DNA from 4 places in the Pararhizobium sp. O133 genome. Region 1 is predicted to be linked to each of the others. Evidence: predicted binding sites of a transcription regulator. Region 1 holds the regulator's gene; each other region holds the start of a gene.

The links. Region 1 encodes LexA, which represses DNA repair genes until DNA is damaged. Its sites were predicted from a motif close to TGTTCNNNNTGTGTTCNG; they were not measured.
Region 2: the regulator LexA is predicted to act here: its motif matches at 2,775-2,792, upstream of ACST81_RS19070 (PA0069 family radical SAM protein).
Region 3: the regulator LexA is predicted to act here: its motif matches at 2,574-2,591, upstream of ACST81_RS22345 (YifB family Mg chelatase-like AAA ATPase).
Region 4: the regulator LexA is predicted to act here: its motif matches at 2,868-2,885, upstream of ACST81_RS02680 (putative DNA modification/repair radical SAM protein).

Annotation. Positions count from the first base shown of each region.
Region 1 covers NZ_CP196426.1:2,856,265-2,860,613, forward strand. The annotation lists gene ACST81_RS13670 (hypothetical protein) at 1-46, shown strand, start outside; gene ACST81_RS13675 (hypothetical protein) at 43-324, shown strand; gene ACST81_RS13680 (DUF982 domain-containing protein) at 828-1,130, shown strand; tRNA gene ACST81_RS13685 (tRNA-Asn) at 1,451-1,525, opposite strand; gene ACST81_RS13690 (hypothetical protein) at 1,745-2,017, shown strand; gene ACST81_RS13695 (hypothetical protein) at 2,093-2,440, opposite strand; gene lexA (transcriptional repressor LexA) at 2,693-3,406, shown strand; tRNA gene ACST81_RS13705 (tRNA-Cys) at 3,683-3,756, shown strand; gene ACST81_RS13710 (hypothetical protein) at 4,023-4,241, opposite strand.
Region 2 covers NZ_CP196426.1:3,936,078-3,940,426, reverse strand. The annotation lists gene ACST81_RS19085 (F0F1 ATP synthase subunit B) at 1-18, shown strand, start outside; gene ACST81_RS19080 (hypothetical protein) at 236-526, opposite strand; gene ACST81_RS19075 (ribonuclease HII) at 725-1,405, opposite strand; gene ACST81_RS19070 (PA0069 family radical SAM protein) at 1,551-2,708, opposite strand; gene ACST81_RS19065 (glycosyl transferase) at 2,947-3,483, shown strand; gene moaB (molybdenum cofactor biosynthesis protein B) at 3,839-4,349, opposite strand, start outside.
Region 3 covers NZ_CP196426.1:4,592,310-4,596,658, reverse strand. The annotation lists gene cysK (cysteine synthase A) at 1-316, shown strand, start outside; gene ACST81_RS22345 (YifB family Mg chelatase-like AAA ATPase) at 957-2,489, opposite strand; gene gshB (glutathione synthase) at 2,723-3,670, opposite strand.
Region 4 covers NZ_CP196426.1:568,498-572,846, forward strand. The annotation lists gene ACST81_RS02655 (alpha-glucosidase/alpha-galactosidase) at 1-146, opposite strand, end outside; gene ACST81_RS02660 (AraC family ligand binding domain-containing protein) at 359-1,279, shown strand; gene ACST81_RS02665 (hypothetical protein) at 1,288-1,464, opposite strand; gene ACST81_RS02670 (pyridoxamine 5'-phosphate oxidase family protein) at 1,675-2,178, opposite strand; gene ACST81_RS02675 (type 1 glutamine amidotransferase domain-containing protein) at 2,210-2,770, opposite strand; gene ACST81_RS02680 (putative DNA modification/repair radical SAM protein) at 2,889-4,121, shown strand; gene ACST81_RS02685 (UdgX family uracil-DNA binding protein) at 4,121-4,349, shown strand, end outside.

The DNA.
Region 1 (4,349 bases):
CGCGGATATCAAAGCGCTCCAATCAGGTTTGGAGGACGCGGCATGAACGTCCACGCAAAATTCCAACCGAATCCGAACGGCAAGCCTTTAGAAATTCACCATATCAGCGTTGTGGTTCCGCAACAGGAACGCGAGGTGCATATCGACGATGTGTCGCTCGACGCGTCGACGCTCTGGCATCTTCTCGACAACCTCGAAAATCGCATGGGTGATGAAGACGGGCAGGAAGAATCTGCGCTGCTGGTTCGGCTGGCCGTGCAGTTGGCTCGGCAACTCGACCTCGACCTTCGCGCGTTCTCCGGTGCGCTACCGCCTAGCAACTAGTTTCCATCTGCCGTTCCCGCATGTCCGGCAGGTTTCCCCTTCGCACTCCTCTATGGCGAAGGGGCTTTTACAAGGCGGCCTCACCACCCGCAGAGCGCGATTGTCACCAACGCCTACGGGCGCCCGCAAGGGAGCAATCGCTGGCCGTCATCCTGAGAGGGGTGGCGGCTCTTATCTTGCTGAAGTCCGCGCGTGAGCACGTCCCCACTGGCGCCTACTGAGAAGTCACGTCTTGAAAAATGACTGCCTTTCGTTCCACGTCCTGCCTATCATGGTCGATGGCTAACAGACTGAGTGCACAAGCAACGAGGCCACCAATGAATATCCAGCCGTACGGCATTTCATATTCCTTTCGGTGTGGTTGTCGGCACGATCACACACCTGAATGGTTACGGGCAGCCTAAGCTTTTTGGTTAATGAGAAGCCAATGGTCGAGGCTCTTGAAATCCGCTATTTTCGCTCCGATATCGATTGCGCCAGATTGATATTGGAAGGAGGTTGCCATGCTGGCTGATATGTATTTCCACGTTCCATTGACCGTTAGCTTTCCCAGCGGACTGAAGCGCACGTTTGAGAGCCTTAACGACACAATCGACTTTCTCGAGCACGAGTGGCCACTCCGGCGCGGAGAGCGTTACCAACGAGCCTGCAAGAAATGTCGTGCTGCGCTCCTAAAGCAGACACCGGTCGCCGTTGCGCGCGAAGCTTTCGTGGCTGCCTGTCTCGAGGCCGGCTTCGCCGTGCAGGCCCTGCCGCCGTCCTGGCACCGTACTGGGCCTTCGTCACGTCCCCGTATGAGAGTTTGAATTGGAAGATCAACGCCGCCGGCCAGCCGACGGCGGCCTTTTGTTGTCTTGGCGACGATGTTCCGAATCACGTCGTCAACTGATCCGGTGGCTGCCGGGTCTGTGGGATGTGTAAAATCGTTCGAGCTGGCGTTTGATTCCCGACCATGACTGCAGAAGACGAATCGGGCAGGGGACCGACGCCGGTCTCCAAAATGAAGCGCTAAACGCCGAAACCTTATAATCCGAGGTCGGATAGGGAAATAAAGTGGGGAGAAAAAGAGGGGAAATAAGTGCCCGTTCTCAAAAACACAATGAAAACAGGCACTTATTTCAAAATCTGGCTCCCCGGGCCGGATTCGAACCGGCGACCTGTCGATTAACAGTCGAATGCTCTACCGCTGAGCTACCAGGGATCATCTGCGCCGCTGTGTGCTGCAGAAGTGAGGCTGCTAATACAAATGCTTTTTCGATTTGCCAAGCTATTTTTCAAAAAAAGTGCACAATCTTGTCTGACTGTGGAGAACTCCCCATGTGGGGGAGGCAACGCGATCCCGATTGCCGGCGAACACATGCCGCGATTTCAGCGTTGTCAACGATGCCGCGACGCGGGATCGAGCCAACAGGTGGAGTTCATGGCAGGACGGCAGAAAAAATTTGGCATCGACCCGCAGACGCATGAATTGATTCTGGGAACATGGCGCTTGCGCCTGCCGCAGTCGCGCGGGGTTCGCATCGCGCTCGGCAGCATACTCATTATCGGTGGCTGCCTTGGCTTTCTGCCTGTGCTCGGCTTCTGGATGGTGCCGCTGGGTTTCATCGTCCTCTCGCATGATCTTGCCTTCGTGCGCCGCCAGCGGCGACGGCTATCGGTTTGGTGGGCTCGCAGGCGCCAAACCTCAACCTGAACGAATGCACTATTTGTCCACGTCAAACGCCCCGCCTGATCGGGCAGGGCGGGGCTGCAAAGCACGTGCCAACGTTTATCGATCCGTACCAGTCTGCGGCGTCGGATCCTTGTCGGTCGGCGCAGTCTGCATCTGCTCACCATTCGTCGGCGTGTTGTCCACGGTACCCTGGTTGGCGGGCGCTGCCTGATCCTCGGCAGGGGCAACCTGCTGCGTCTGGGTCGCCCCGTCATTGTCGGTCGCTTCACCAAACATCTCCACCCCGGCCCAGGCGATGGCAGCCAAAAGCAGACCGCCGATCAACACCATCAACACCGGACGCCCAAGAAGACCCTGCCGCGCCTCGATACCGGTTACCCGGACCGTCCGGTTGGTATCCTTCGTCGAGACGCGATCGCCGCGTTCGTCCACATAGCCTGCCATGTCTGCCTCCTGTGTGCGGGCGATGCGCACCGCCCATTGTCGCTAGGATGTTCCTGCAACGGTCGCGACACGGCAAAAGTTCCCAAAAAGAAGCCCAAGACTGGTGAGTCTCGCGCGCAACAGCCCGCCGGCTTCATCGCCCGCGCCGAATATTGTTGGAAACATTCAAATATTTTGAGGGGGCTTGCGGAACACATATGGAACATATAGTGTTCGTTCTTGCTTTGTTTCTCGACTTTGGAGTGATCGTTCATGCTGACTCGCAAGCAACAGGAATTGCTTCTGTTCATTCACGAAAGAATGAAGGAATCCGGCGTGCCTCCATCCTTTGATGAAATGAAGGATGCTCTGGATCTCGCCTCGAAATCCGGCATCCACCGACTGATCACGGCGCTTGAGGAACGGGGCTTCATCCGCCGCCTGCCCAATCGCGCACGCGCACTGGAGGTCATCAAGCTGCCGGAAGCCTATTCGCCAAGCCTCCAGCCCAAGCGCGGCTTTTCGCCCAGTGTTATCCAGGGCAGCCTCGGCGCCTCCGCCGAAAAGCCGGCGCCTGCCAAACCTGTCGCGGCCAACAGCGATAGCGTGACGGTCCCGGTCATGGGGCGGATCGCCGCCGGCGTGCCGATCTCCGCCATCCAGAACAACACGCACGATATTTCCGTACCGATGGAAATGGTCGGGGTGGGGGATCATTACGCGCTGGAGGTCCGAGGCGATTCGATGATCGAGGCCGGCATCCTCGACGGGGACACGGTCATCATCCGCAACACCAATACCGCCAGCCCCGGCGAAATCATCGTGGCGCTCGTCGATGACGAGGAGGCGACCCTGAAGCGCTTCCGGCGCAAGGGCGCTTCCATCGCACTCGAAGCCGCCAATCCGGCCTACGAGACCCGGATATTCGGTCCCGACCGGGTGAAGATCCAGGGCAAGTTGGTGGGCCTCATTCGCCGCTATCACTGATCAGGGCAAGCTTCGACGCATTTCGGTTCACTCGCTTCAAGCAGCCGCGACGTCGGTTGGACGGTCTGGCAGGAGGTCAGGTGCACTGAGCCTTATGGGAAATGATTTGCGCGGGTTTGTGTACGACGGCTTTCGTGGTGGAGAGGCTTCTGTGGAGAATGTTCGGAAAACATCATGTCGGAAAATGAACGCGGCCGTTTTTTCGGAATTATTCTCTTGCGGTTTGTCTAGGATCATTCTAAACCGCCGCCACGGTTCGATTATTCGAGCTTGAGAGGCCTCGTGGCGGAGTGGTGACGCAGAGGACTGCAAATCCTTGTACCCCGGTTCAATTCCGGGCGAGGCCTCCAAAATTTTCCACGTAAATATAATCGGTCGGTCGTATTTACCGATTGTTTATTCTGAGCAATCGTTTCAGGTGTTCTGAAACGATGCGTCACGTGCGGCTCCACCAATTTTGACGCCATCTTCGTGGCTACGGCCGTTCTCATGACCGCAAAACGTTTCTCCAATTCCGACCGGAGTCGAAGATTGAGACATACGTTTCCATTGCCCGCCCCAAGGCGGGGTAGTCAAAGGATGAAACGATCCGATGGTCTGAGCGGACCGTATCAGCTCAATGATAATAGAAGCAGGCGCAGTCGGCCTGGCTGTCGTCCGGCGCGCTCCAGACGCGAACGGCGAGCTTCTTGGCAGTGCCGGTTTCATCCAGCCTCAGGCCGAGCAGGGATGTAGCGGCAAGCTTCGGATTGACGGCATCGATCTCGACAATGGTGCCGACCTGATGGACGCCAAGTTTCGGGGTCCAGGTAAAAAACTGCACGCTGTAATGCATTGCGTTCTCCTTTACCGCGCTTTTTTGGGGGAACTCGAACATCACAAACCGCACAGCCGACGCGACTAACCAGCGGCGAGGGCGCCGCGCAGGCGATGGGGTGGGTTC
Region 2 (4,349 bases), 1.1 Mb from region 1:
AAGACCCGTTTGAACTGATTGCTTGGTTCACTGCAATTTAAAAAAGGCTGGCTCGCGCCGGCCTTTTTTTGTGTTTTGAGAGATGTTTGCCGAGAAAAAATTTTGCAGTGAAGTCTGATGTAGAATGGGGAGACCCGCAACGAACGTCCTCTTCTCTCCGTTGGAGAGAAGAGGACCGATGCCGAAATTACGCGCTACCACCGTCAGTTATAACACGGAAGAAATTGCCGCTGGATCAATTGCCGGCTTGCGCGGACGGCGCCATCGTCAGGCAGGCCTGTTCGAATTCGCGCATGGTTTCCGGGCTATTGTCTCCGGGAAGAACGGCGTCGGTCGCCATGTCGGTCTCGTCGGCCACTTCCTGTCCGTCATAGACAAAGGACTGGATATAATAGGCAAGTCCGCCCTTCCAGACCTTGCGGCCGTCGATCTCCTTGCAGGAATAGGCCGTCTGTAGGTCTGCCTGCATTGCATCGACCGTCGGTTGCTCTGCTGCGGAAACGTCCGCCGCTGCTGTGGCAGCCATCAAAATCAGACCAAAGAGCAAGTGTTCGATCCTTTCATAGAATCGCGGGCTAAACAGTTCGTTTGAACCTATATCCCGTCCGCTTTGCCGTTTGTTACCGCGGGTACCATCGATACAAGAAAAAATGCAGCTGTGTCTTCGCTGCCGATGACCGCACATCCAAGAACAATGTCCGAGCGGCCTGGTTGTTCCAAAGGGTCAAGAGAGGTCGTCTTCGATGGGGTCAGTGCCGTCCTGACGAAGCGGGCGAAAGCTCATCCGGTGGAGCGGGCAGGGGCCGTGATCGTCGATGGCGGTGCGGTGGCGGCGGGTGGCGTAACCGGCATGCATGGCAAAGCCATAGGCGGGGAAGACGAGATCGGCCCGCGTCATCATCCGGTCACGCGCCACCTTGGCGACGATCGAGGCGGCGGCGATCGAGACCGAGCGGGCATCACCCTTGATCACCGCCTTGCCCTGGCAGGGAAGCCCCGACGGCACGTCGCGGCCATCGGCCAGAACCAGCGCGGGACGGCTGGAGAGACCCAGCACGGCGCGACGCATGGCGTCGAGGCTGGCCTTGCGAATATCCGTTCCATCGATGCGGCCGGCGCCGGAGGAGGCGATCGAGACGGTTGCGCAGGACAGGATAATGTCGAATAGTTCCTCGCGCCGTGTGATGGACAATTGCTTGCTGTCGTTTAGGCCTTCGGGGATATTGTCGGGATCCAGAATGACGGCGGCGGCGACCACCGGGCCGGCCAAAGGCCCGCGTCCGGCTTCGTCCGTTCCCGCGACCGGCCAGAGACCATCCCGGCGACCCGCCAGCTCGAAACTGAAATCCGGACCGTCGATTGTCTCGAAAAGAAAGGGGGAATCGGGCGGCGTGCGTCTGGTCATGCGGCGGACCTTGCACACAAGCCCGATTCCCTGCAAGTCCTCCGGCGTGAGGCGGCTGCCGGAGGAGGGCCGATGTGCCTCGGGGCAAGAAACAACATCGGCATGCTCATCTCCGGCGCGGGTGTTCCGGAGATAATGGTCAATTTCAAAGCAGCGACAGCTGCACGCCGGTCCCGAGCGGCGGTACGAACAAGTCGCAATTCAGTGGCTTGCGGGTGACGTTCAGTTCCAGCCGCTTGGCGGCCATCTCGAAGCGCCGGCCGATCTGCCAGGCATAGGGACCGGCGCCCTTCATGCGCTTGCCGAATTCGGCATCGTAATCCTTGCCACCGCGCATCGAGCGAACGAGCGACATGACGTGGCGGTAGCGATCCGGATAGTTGCGGAGCAGCCAGTCGCGAAACAGCGGGCTTACCTCCAGCGGCAGGCGCAGCAGGACATAACTTGCGTATGCCGCCCCGGCCGCCTTGCCGGAATCCAGCACCCGTTCGATCTCGTGGTCGTTGAGGGCCGGAATGATCGGCGCCATCATCACGGTGGAGGGAATGCCCGCGTCCGACAGGGCCTTGATTGCCTCCAGCCGCTTCGAGGGCGTCGAGGCGCGCGGCTCCATCAGTCGGGCCAGCTTGCGATCGAGCGTCGTCACCGACAGCCCGACCTTGGCCAGCCCCTTCTCCGCCATCGGCGCCAGGATATCGATGTCGCGTATGACCATGGCCGACTTTGTGACGATCATCACCGGGTGATCGGCCGCCTTCAGCACCTCGAGGACCTGGCGCATGATCCGCCATTCCTTCTCGATCGGCTGATAGGGGTCCGTATTGGTGCCGATGGCGATCGGGCGGACCTTGTAGCCCGGCTTTGCCAGTTCGCGCTCCAAAAGCTTGGCGGCATCCGGCTTGGCGAACAGCTTCGCCTCGAAATCAAGCCCCGGCGACAGGCCCATATAGGCGTGGGTCGGCCGGGCGAAACAATAGATGCAGCCATGCTCGCATCCCCGGTACGGATTGACCGAGCGATCGAAGGGGATGTCGGGCGAATCGTTGCGGCTGATGATCGAGCGCGGTTTTTCGATCTGTACGTCGGTCTTGAATTCCGGCAGGTCCTCGATCGAGTTCCAGCCGTCATCCTCCAGCGTGCGCGAGACCGGCTCGAACCGGCCGGATGTGTTGAGGGCCGCACCGCGTCCGCGACGGCGATCGACCTCGATGCGAAGTCCCGAACCGGCGATCATCGCTTCGGCCATATCTGCCGTATGGGCAGGCGCCAAGGCACCCTGCCTGATGTGAGACAGCTCGTTCATGGGATTCTCCGGGAAACGCCGATACCGGCATTCCAAATTTTCTGATTATTTTCCTATCGCGAAAACGAGAACAATGCAAGAACAAAATCGCGGATGTGGTTATTCGCAGGAGCGTGGAAGGATCGGGCAACGGCAGGAAGACCGTTCGCTTGCGCGCGCATTCATCATGAATGAAAAGTAAATTCCCCCGAAACGAAGGCTCTGTGGAAATTCTGTGTGCGATGCGGTATTGACGGCGATGCTGACGATCATCATGGAAACCCGCAACAACGAAGCCGAGCTGGCGCAGACCCTGTCCGCGCTGGTCGCAGGTGCCGTTGAAGGGCTGGTGAGCGACGTGATCATCCTCGATCATGCCTCGCGCGACGGCTCCAGCCGGGTCGCCGATGCCGCCGGTGCGCGGTTCTGCACCAGTTGGGACATGAAGGAGATCGTCCGCTCGGCGCGTGGCAACTGGCTGCTTCTGCTGGAGCCGGGCGCGCGGCCGGCCGGTCGCTGGATCGACGATATTGCCGAATATATGACGCTCGGCAGGACGCCGGCGCGGTTTTCGCCGTCCAGGCTGCATCGCCGACCGTTCCTCCGGCGGATCGTGACCCGCACGCCGCCGCTGGAGCTCGGCTTCCTCCTGTCGCGGCAGCAGGCAGCGGCGATCGCGAAATCGGGCATGCCGCTCAGCGATTTTGCCACCGGGCGGGCGGTGCGCCGACTGGGCAGCGAACTGGTGCCAGCCTGGGTCGCGATCGGCAATCGTCTCGGCGCGGACGGGGTCTGAGCGGACTGAGCCCGCCTTGCAAGCGACGAGAAAAGGGGCGAACCCTTTTTGGGGTCCGCCCTGCTTGACTGAAATAGCTGGTCTGAAAAAGGGCTTTCCGCTCCGGCCGCGGCCGGCGCGTCGTATCGCTTCCCGTGGCGGCGCCTGGAGAATCGAGCCCGCCGCATTCGTGCTGCGTAACTGATACCGATCTGAACCTCGGCCGAACCGTTGCCATCCAGGTTTGCGTCGATGCGTATGCGCACCATGCCCGCTCTCCTCGTCGTTTCTATCGTGAGGACAGTTTTAGCCGGGCATGGGGATGCGCGCTGTTTCGAATGGAACAGGGAAAACAAGCCGTTGCTACCGGAGACGATCAGCCGCGCTTCAGGTGCTCATCGAGCCTCGGCATGATCTCGATGAAATTGCAGGGCATGTGCCGGTAGTCGAGTTGCTGCTTCAGGATGCCGTCCCAAGCGTCGCGGCAGGCGCCGGGCGAACCGGGCAGCACGAAGATGAAGGTGGCATTGGCAACGCCGCCGGTTGCCCGCGACTGGATCGTCGATGTGCCGATCTTGTCGTAGGAGATGCGGTGGAACACTTCGGAAAAACCGTCCATGCGCTTTTCGAACAGCGGCTCCAGCGCTTCCGGCGTCACGTCCCGTCCGGTAAAGCCTGTGCCGCCGGTGGTGATCACTACGTCGATCGCCTTGTCCAGCGTCCAGGCCTTCACCTGCGCGGCGATCATTTGCCTGTCGTCGGGTACGATGGCGCGTGCCGCAAGCCGGTGACCAGCCTCCTCGATCCGCGCCACCAGCGTATCGCCGGAGCGGTCGTCCGCCAGCGTGCGGGTATCGGAGACGGTCAGGACGGCGATGCCAACGGGG
Region 3 (4,349 bases), 1.7 Mb from region 1:
ATCCCCCGTCCTGTCCGGCGGCGCGCCCGGCCCGCACAAGATCCAGGGCATCGGCGCCGGCTTTGCCCCCGCCATCCTCGACACCAAGATCTATGACGAGGTCGTTACCGTCTCCAGCGCGGAATCAATCGAGACCGCCCGCCACGTCGCCCGCCTCGAAGGCGTCCCGGTCGGTATCTCCTCGGGTGCGGCCCTGGCGGCGGCGATCAAGGTCGGCCAGCGCCCGGAAAACGAAGGCAAGACCATCGTCGTCATCATCCCGTCCTTCGCCGAACGCTATTTGTCGACGGCTTTGTTCGAGGGGCTTGGCGGCTAAGGTTTTCCGGAGGGTTTGGGGCCCGGCTTTGGCTGGCTCTCGGGCTGTTGGCAAGGTGACGTTTTTGGCGCCGGCAGCGTGTTCCGGAAACAAAGCGATTGCCAAACACTCCGTCATGCCCGTGCTTGTCACGGGAATCCAGTCACCGCGCGTCTGCGCGGTGAGAGAGTCTTTTGACCCGACGGACGTCGGGTCGCTGGATCCTCGGGTCGAGCCCGAGGATGACGGAGGGTGGGGATGTCGCTTCGTCAAACCACCTGCTTGGGGTGGATGTCGATGCATTGAGCGTCGGGTTTGAAGGCTCTGATTCCGAGGCAGCAACCGGCGTCTCCCTCGCATCAATCGCGGTCGTGAATGCCTGCGGAAAGATCCCCTCCCCAACTCCTCCCCACAAGGGGGAGGGGCTTAACCTGCCGCACCGTTCGAGGCTGAAAACAGCAGGTGCGGCCGGTCTCTGCCGCCTTGTGAAAGAGATGGTCGACAGGCCGGAGGCGGTGTTTGCGACATATGCGATAGCCCTGCCATAAGGGAGAAAGGCTTAACCCGCCGCAATGTCCCTATAATCGTGTCAAAGAGCCGGAAATGCATCCGTCAACATGCTTCCGTCATCATAACCTCCCCGGCATCTCCGGGGAAATTGTCAGGCCGCCGCCGTCAGGCGTTCTCCGGCGATGCGATAGGAAATTGCCTCGGCCAGATGGATACGACCGACCGTCGGCTTCTCGTCGAGATCGGCAAGGGTGCGGGCGACTTTGAGGACGCGGTGATAGCCGCGCGCGGAGAATTTCATCTTTTCGGCGGCGTCGCGTAGCAATTGCAGGCCACCGGCATCGGGCTCGGCCATTTTTTCAATCATTGCCGTCGAGCAGCGGGCGTTGGATAGAACCTGTGGCGTGCCGAAAGCAATGAAGCGGTCCATCTGGATTTCGCGCGCCTTTGCCACCCGCCGTGCGACGACGGCGCTGGTTTCGGCGGGAGCCGGGCGGATGAGGTCGGCGGCGGTGACGGAGGGGACATCGATGCGGATATCGATCCGGTCCATCAGCGGGCCGGAAATCCGGCCCTGGTAATCGGAGACGCAGCGGGGCCCGCGGGCGCAGCTGTGGCCGGGCTCTCCCGCCATGCCGCAGCGGCAGGGATTCATGGCGGCGACCAGCTGGATGGCGGCGGGATAGGTGACGCGGTGATTGGCGCGGGCGATGATGCATTCGGCGGTTTCCAGCGGCTGGCGCAACGCGTCGAGCACCTGCGGTGTGAATTCCGGGAACTCGTCGAGAAACAGAACGCCGTTGTGCGCGAGCGACGCCTCGCCGGGCTTGGCGCGCATGCCGCCGCCGATCATCGCGGCCATGGTGGCGGAATGGTGCGGCGTGCGGAAGGGGCGACGATCCGACAGCTTGCCGCCGGCGAGTTGTCCGGCGATCGAGTGGATCATCGAGACCTCCAGCAGTTCCGATGGCGACAGCGGCGGCAGGATGGAGGGCAGGCGGGAAGCCAGCATCGACTTGCCTGAACCGGGAGGGCCGACCATCAGCAGGTTATGATTGCCTGCGGCGGCGACTTCCAGCGCCCGCTTGGCGCTTTCCTGCCCCTTGATGTCGGCGAGATCGGGCATGTTGGCGGCATTGGCGCGCACCGAGGCTTCCGGCCGCGACAGGACCTGCGTGCCACGGAAATGATTGGCGAGCGCGATCAGGCTGCGCGGCGCGAGAATGTCGATCTCGGAGCCGGCCCAGGCGGCTTCCGGACCGCTGTCGGCCGGGCAGATCAGGCCCTTGCCGAGCCCGTTGGCGCCGATAGCGGCGGGAAGCGCCCCGGCCACAGTGGCGATCGTGCCATCCAGATTGAGCTCGCCGATCACCACGTAGCCATCCAGCGCATCGCCGGGAATGGCACCGAGTGCCGCCATCAGGCCGAGCGCGATGGGGAGGTCGAAATGACTGCCTTCTTTCGGAAGATCGGCAGGCGCGAGATTGATGGTGACCTTCTTGGCCGGCAATGACAGGCCGGAAGCATGCAGGGCCGCCTGGACCCGCTCGCGGCTTTCGGCCACCGCCTTGTCCGGCAGGCCGACGATCTGCATGCCGACCTTGCCCGGCGCGACCATGACCTGAACATCGACCGGAACGCCTTCAATGCCCTGAAATGCAACCGTACTGACACGTGCGACCATGATTGCCCCTCTTGACCGCGCGACGGATGAACAACCCGCCGCCACAACCTTCATCGGTTGTGGCGGGAAATCTGGCACGAATACCGGAATAAAACAAGAACAATCATCGAACGGATTCGATGAATGCAATCGCGATGGTTGAGGCCGGTTGTATTGTGCGAACGAAGCGGAACAACCGTGAACATCCGGAGCGCGAAACGGGTTGTATCACGCTTCGGGCGAGGAGTTGCTGGTCAGGCGCGCTTGCGTTCGATCGCGTCCCAGAGACGTGCGGCGATATCGGCGCCGCCGAATTTCTTCACTTCGCGAATGCCGGTCGGCGAGGTGACGTTGATTTCGGTCATCACGTCGCCGATCACGTCGATGCCGACGAGCAGGAAACCGCGTTCGCGCAAGGCGGGGCCGATGCGGGCGCAGATTTCCTTTTCGCGCGACGTCAGTTCCGTCGGCATCGGGGTGCCGCCGGCATGCATGTTGGAGCGGGCATCGTGTTCGGCGGGCACGCGGTTGATCGCACCGACCGGCTCGCCATCGACGAGGATGATCCGCTTGTCGCCCTTGCGCACCGCCGGCAGGTATTCCTGGGCGATGAAGGGTTCGCGGAACATCTGGCCGAACATTTCGAGAAGCGACGACATGTTGCGGTCATCACGGGTCGAGTGAAACACGCCGGCGCCGCCATTGCCGTAGAGCGGTTTCAGGATGATGTCGCCCATCTCGGCGCGAAAGCTTGCGATTTCGGCGGGATCACGGGTGATCAGCGTCTTCGGCATCAGGTCGGGAAATTCGGTGACGAAGATCTTTTCCGGCGAATTGCGCACCCAGGCCGGATCGTTGACCACAAGCGTCTTGGGATGGATGCGCTCGAGCAGATGCGTCGAGGTGATGTAGGCCATGTCGAAGGGCGGATCCTGGCGCAGCAGCACGACATCCATGGTCGACAGGTCGATGCGCTCGGCGTCGCCCAGCGTGTAATGGTCACCCTTGACGTCGCGCAATTCCATCGGCTGGACGGTGGCATAAACCTTGCCATCGCGCAGCGACAGCTGGTTGGGTGTGTAATGGAACAGCCTGTAGCCGCGCGCCTGTGCTTCGAGGCTCATGGCGAAGGTACTGTCGCCGGCGATGGTGATGCCGGAGACATGATCCATCTGGACCGCGACATTGGTGATCTTCGCCATGGGTGGGTTTCCTGTTGATCGTGGGCGTCATGGTGGGCAGGCCGTTGTATAGCAACCGGGTCGGCGGGAGCCTACAGATTTCTATCCACGCCAAGATCGAATGCGGAACGATTTTTCCTTTGGATATACAAGGCAAGCACAGGTGCTCACGCGGCGCGATGCGCCCGTGGTTTGAAAACTCGGCCGGAACACATCGTGTGCCTGGTGAGTAGAAAAACAGATGACACGCGATGTGCCCCGTTTCGGTGTCTTTTGCCGCGCTTCTCAGGTTCTTCTGCGCTTCCAGGTGTCAGATGGAAGCCTCCAATGCCCCGGCCCGCTGCTTATCCGCTGGGCCTTTCAATCTGGCGGGGTTGGCCCTGGACCCTTGGACGGCAGAACCGTCCGGCGGCGTGAACCGCCCGTGGCGTGGCTACCCGGCACGCCCGGTTCATTCACGAACCGGAGGAGAACCGCCTTTCACGCAGCCCCGGGGATCTTGCGCGCGTTCCGCCAGACCATCCGGGCACCGGCCCCGCCTCGCCGGCAACGCAAACCGGTGTATCCGTGACGGGACGAGGTCATGATGGCACGGGTGAAGGGGGCGGGGATTTTGGCGCGTGGCCGAAATCCCCTCACCGACAAAATCTAACATTGAGCCTTTGGCTAAGGTGCTGTTTTTGTGTCCTCTGCCGCCGGG
Region 4 (4,349 bases), 2.3 Mb from region 1:
TTGATCATGCCGAGATTGTGCTCGCTCAAGTCGGTGAGCGCGAACTCGACGTCGCGGAACTCCGGCACGCAGAGAATATCGGTGAAGAGTTTCTTGGTGAAACCGACGCTGCCGGCGCCAATAATGGCTATCTTGAAGCTGCTCATGCTGTCCTCGTCGCTGGTCGTTGGGCCGGGAAGAACGGACAGGGTAAAATCAATGCGCGGGAAAGGGCGCAATTGGACACATATCTTTTCCCGCTAATCCCTGTCTATGCCGCTCCAACCCCGTTTATTTTCCCTTATTGAAGGGCATCTTGCTTTGTTGAGGGGCATTATGCGTATAATGTCGGGTGTCGCCAGAGAGGTATTGTGCTTTCATGGGTAATTCTGTGCTGAAACGTCTGATCGAGAATGGACCGGTGATGCGGACGGTTTCACTGCCGCGCGGACGCCATAGCCTGCACACCATGCCGACCAGCACGGGCTACGAAATTCGCACCGATGCGAGCTACGACTGGGACGGGCGAAAGCGCGGCCAGACGCCGTTCACGGTGCTGCAGCACACGATCGCCGGTGCTGGCAACCTGCGCTACGAAAGCCGCAATTACCGGGTGCGCGAAGGCGAGACGCTGCTGGTGCTGGTGCCGCACAATCATCGCTACTGGCTCGAGCAGAATGGCCGCTGGGAGTTTTTCTGGATTTCCATGAATGGCGAGGAGGCGCTGCGCATTCACCGGGCGATCCTTGCGGCCACCGGTCCGGTGCTCACCCTGAAGCCGGAGACGATCGAGCGGCTGGCCGATTGCAGCCTGCGGCTGATCTCCGGTGGAGCCGATGCGCCGGGCAGTGCGTCGGCTATCGCCTACGAGGCGGCGATGGTGCTCTATGACGATGTCTTCGGTTCCCATCCGGTTTTCAGCCAGGAATATCGGACAATGCAGCACGTGCTCGACCATATCAACGCCCATCTCGAACAGCCGCTACCGGTCGAGAAACTGGCGGACGTCTCCGGCCTCAGCCGGGCGCATTTCTCACGGGTCTTTGCCCTCAGCGAGGGCATGCCGCCGGCGGAATTTGTTCTGCGCAAGCGGTTGCAGCGGGCGACGAAACTGCTGACCAAGGCGGCGCATCTTTCAGTGAAAGAAGTAGCAATCATGTCCGGGTTCGAAGACCCGAACTACTTCGCCAAGGTGTTTCGCCGTTATTTCGGCGCGAGCCCAACGGAGTTCCGCACGACGGGCATGTATTCCAGTATTGCGACCGGTAGCCGGGCCTCTGTGGCCTCGGCCGCCGGATAAGACGGGTATCAGTAAAACAGATGCCAGGGCGTGATGAAGGTCTGGCTTTCCTGCTGGTCCCGCTCCCGCTCGACGGCGATTGCCTCTTCTCGAGCCTTGCGGGCCGATATGTCAACGCGAACCACCTTTTCAGCCTTGGGCGGGGGCGTAAGATAACCGAGCGTCATTCCACCGTGATAAAACATTCTGTTCTCCGACTTGAGCCAATGACCTGTTACCCGGTCTTGGACACAAGACTGACATAATCGGCGGCTCTGTCAATAGTCTATCAAATCCATGCTTTATTCACGCCTTGTTAGCCATGCGGCCGGCATCTTGATTACGCCACTGTAGAGCGCAAAAAAAACGCGCCGCCCGTGAGGTACGGACGAGGCGCCCAGTCTGCACTGATGAGGTCAGTGCGGCAGTGAAATCTGCGTGTGGTAGCCGAGATCCGGCTCCTTGCCGGTGAGATTGGCCTTGGTGATTTCCCAGCCGAACCGCAGCGAGCTGTTGGTCGATGCCCAGATCGAAACGTCGTCGAGTTTCAGCTGCAGCATGGTCAGTGCCGGATCATCCTTGCCGCCCTCAAACCAGGCGGCGACGGGTGCCGACCAGTATTTGTCGATATGTTCGCGCGACTTGACCTCGTCGATCTCGCCAGCGAGGCAGGCGTGATAGTCATGGTCCTTGCTGATCACGCAGAAATGAGCGCGATCATTGGTGCGCAAGGCATCGACCAGGTCGCTGTCGGAGCGGGTGTAGAACCAGATCGAATTGGTTTCCTTTTCGACGAAAGGGGCCATAGGTTGCATATGCTGGCCGGATTCCTCGACGCCCAGCATGCCGGCATGGACGTGTTCGAGAACATCCCACAGCTGCTGCAGCGGATCGGCTTTGGTCTTGGCGATATCGGTCATGATTGTTTCCTTTGTCAGCTTATGAGTGCGATCAGGCAGCGCGGCGTTCGTGGCGGCCTTCCTCGATTTCCTCGATAATCTTGTTGACGAAGGGCGTCAGGTCGCCCGGATTGCGCGAGGTGACAATGCCCTTGTCGGTGACAACGGCTTCATCCGACCAGAGCGCGCCGGCATTCTTCATGTCGGTCTTGATCGAGATGTAGGATGTCATCTTGCGGCCGCGCACGGCGTCGGCCTCGATCAGCAGCCAAGGCGCGTGGCAGATGGCAGCGACGACCTTGCCGGATTTGACGAAGTCACGAACGACGCGCATGGCATCGTCGTCATGGCGAAGGATATCGGGGTTCATCTGGCCGCCCGGCAGGACCAGCGCATCGAAATCATCGATCTTGACGTCGCTGGCGAGCAGGTCGACATCGACCGTATCACCCCAGTCCTTCTTGTCCCAGCTCTTGATCGGCTCGTTCTCGATCGAGGCCACCTTGACGCTGGCGCCGCGCTTCTTCAGTTCTTCCAGCGGCACGCGCAGCTCCGAGCGTTCATAGCCATGGGTCGCGAGGATGAGGATTTTCGATTTGTCGATGAAGGGCATGACGCCATCTCCTGCTGTAAACTTGGGGAGGGTTCGGGCCTACAACGGGTGCGTCCGGCAATCGTTCCGATAATTCCGGCGTTGACCCGGCAGCCACAAGAACATATCATGAACGATTATGAAGAAGTCGCTGAATGAACGATTGGCCATCCTTTCGGATGCCGCCAAGTACGATGCTTCCTGTGCCTCGAGCGGAACGATGAAACGGGATTCGTCCAAGTCCGGCGGGCTGGGGTCAACGGAGGGTTCCGGCATCTGCCATGCCTATGCGCCGGACGGGCGCTGCATATCGCTCCTGAAAATCCTGATGACGAATTTCTGCATCTATGACTGCGCCTATTGCATCAACCGGTCGTCCAGCAATGTCGAGCGCGCCCGGTTCAGCGTCGAGGAGGTCGTCTGGCTGACACTGGAATTCTATCGGCGCAATTATATCGAAGGCCTGTTTCTATCGTCCGGCATCATCCGCTCGTCGGATTATACGATGGAGGAAATGGTGCGGATCGCGCGGGAACTGCGCGTCACCCATAATTTCCGCGGCTATATTCATTTGAAATCGATCCCGGAAGCTTCGCCGCTGCTGATCGAGCAAGCCGGGCTCTATGCCGACCGCATGTCGATCAATATCGAACTGCCGACCGACACCGGCCTCAACCGGCTGGCGCCGGAAAAGCAGCCGGCCAATATCCGCCGCTCGATGGGGGAACTGCGGCTGAAGATCGAGGCGGCGAACGACCCGACCCTGCAGACCAAGCGGCGCAAGCGCTTCGTGCCGGCCGGACAGAGCACGCAGGTCATCGTCGGGGCGGATCAGGCCAATGATTCCGTCATTCTCGGCACCAGCGCCCGGCTCTACGGGAGTTACGGCCTGCGGCGTGTCTATTATTCCGCGTTCAGCCCCATTCCCGACGCATCGAAGAGCTTGCCGTTGATCAAGCCGCCGCTGATGCGCGAACACCGGCTCTATCAGGCTGATTGGCTCTATCGCTTCTACGGCTTTGGCATCGAGGAGATCACCGAAAACCAGCCGGACGGCATGCTGGACCTGAAGCTCGATCCGAAGCTCGCCTGGGCGCTCGTCAACCGGCATCGGTTCCCGGTCGATATCAATACGGCCGAGCGCGAGATGCTGCTACGGGTACCGGGGCTCGGCACCAAGGCCGTCAAGGGCATCCTGTCGGCACGACGCCACCGGCGCCTGCGGCTGGAGGATTTGGCGCGGCTGCATGTCTCGGTGAAGAAGGTGCAGTCGTTCCTCGTGGCGGACGGCTGGTCACCGCATCGGCTGATCGATCGCTCCGACCTCCGTTCGATGTTCGAGCCCAAGCCGGAACAATTGGCATTGTTGTGATGCGGGCGGTCATGCTGGAGGGCAAGGGGGATTTTATCGAGTGGCGCAATGCCGCGCGGACCTTGCTGCTTGAGCGCCGTTCGCCGCAGGAGATCGACTGGCGCTGCAGGGACGACGCGGCGGGCGATCTGTTCGGGCCCGCGCCGGAGACAGTACCCTTGGCCGGCGTTGCACCGCAGGCCACACTGACGGTGCCGCAAGCTTTCCTGTCGCTGGCGGAGGCCGTGA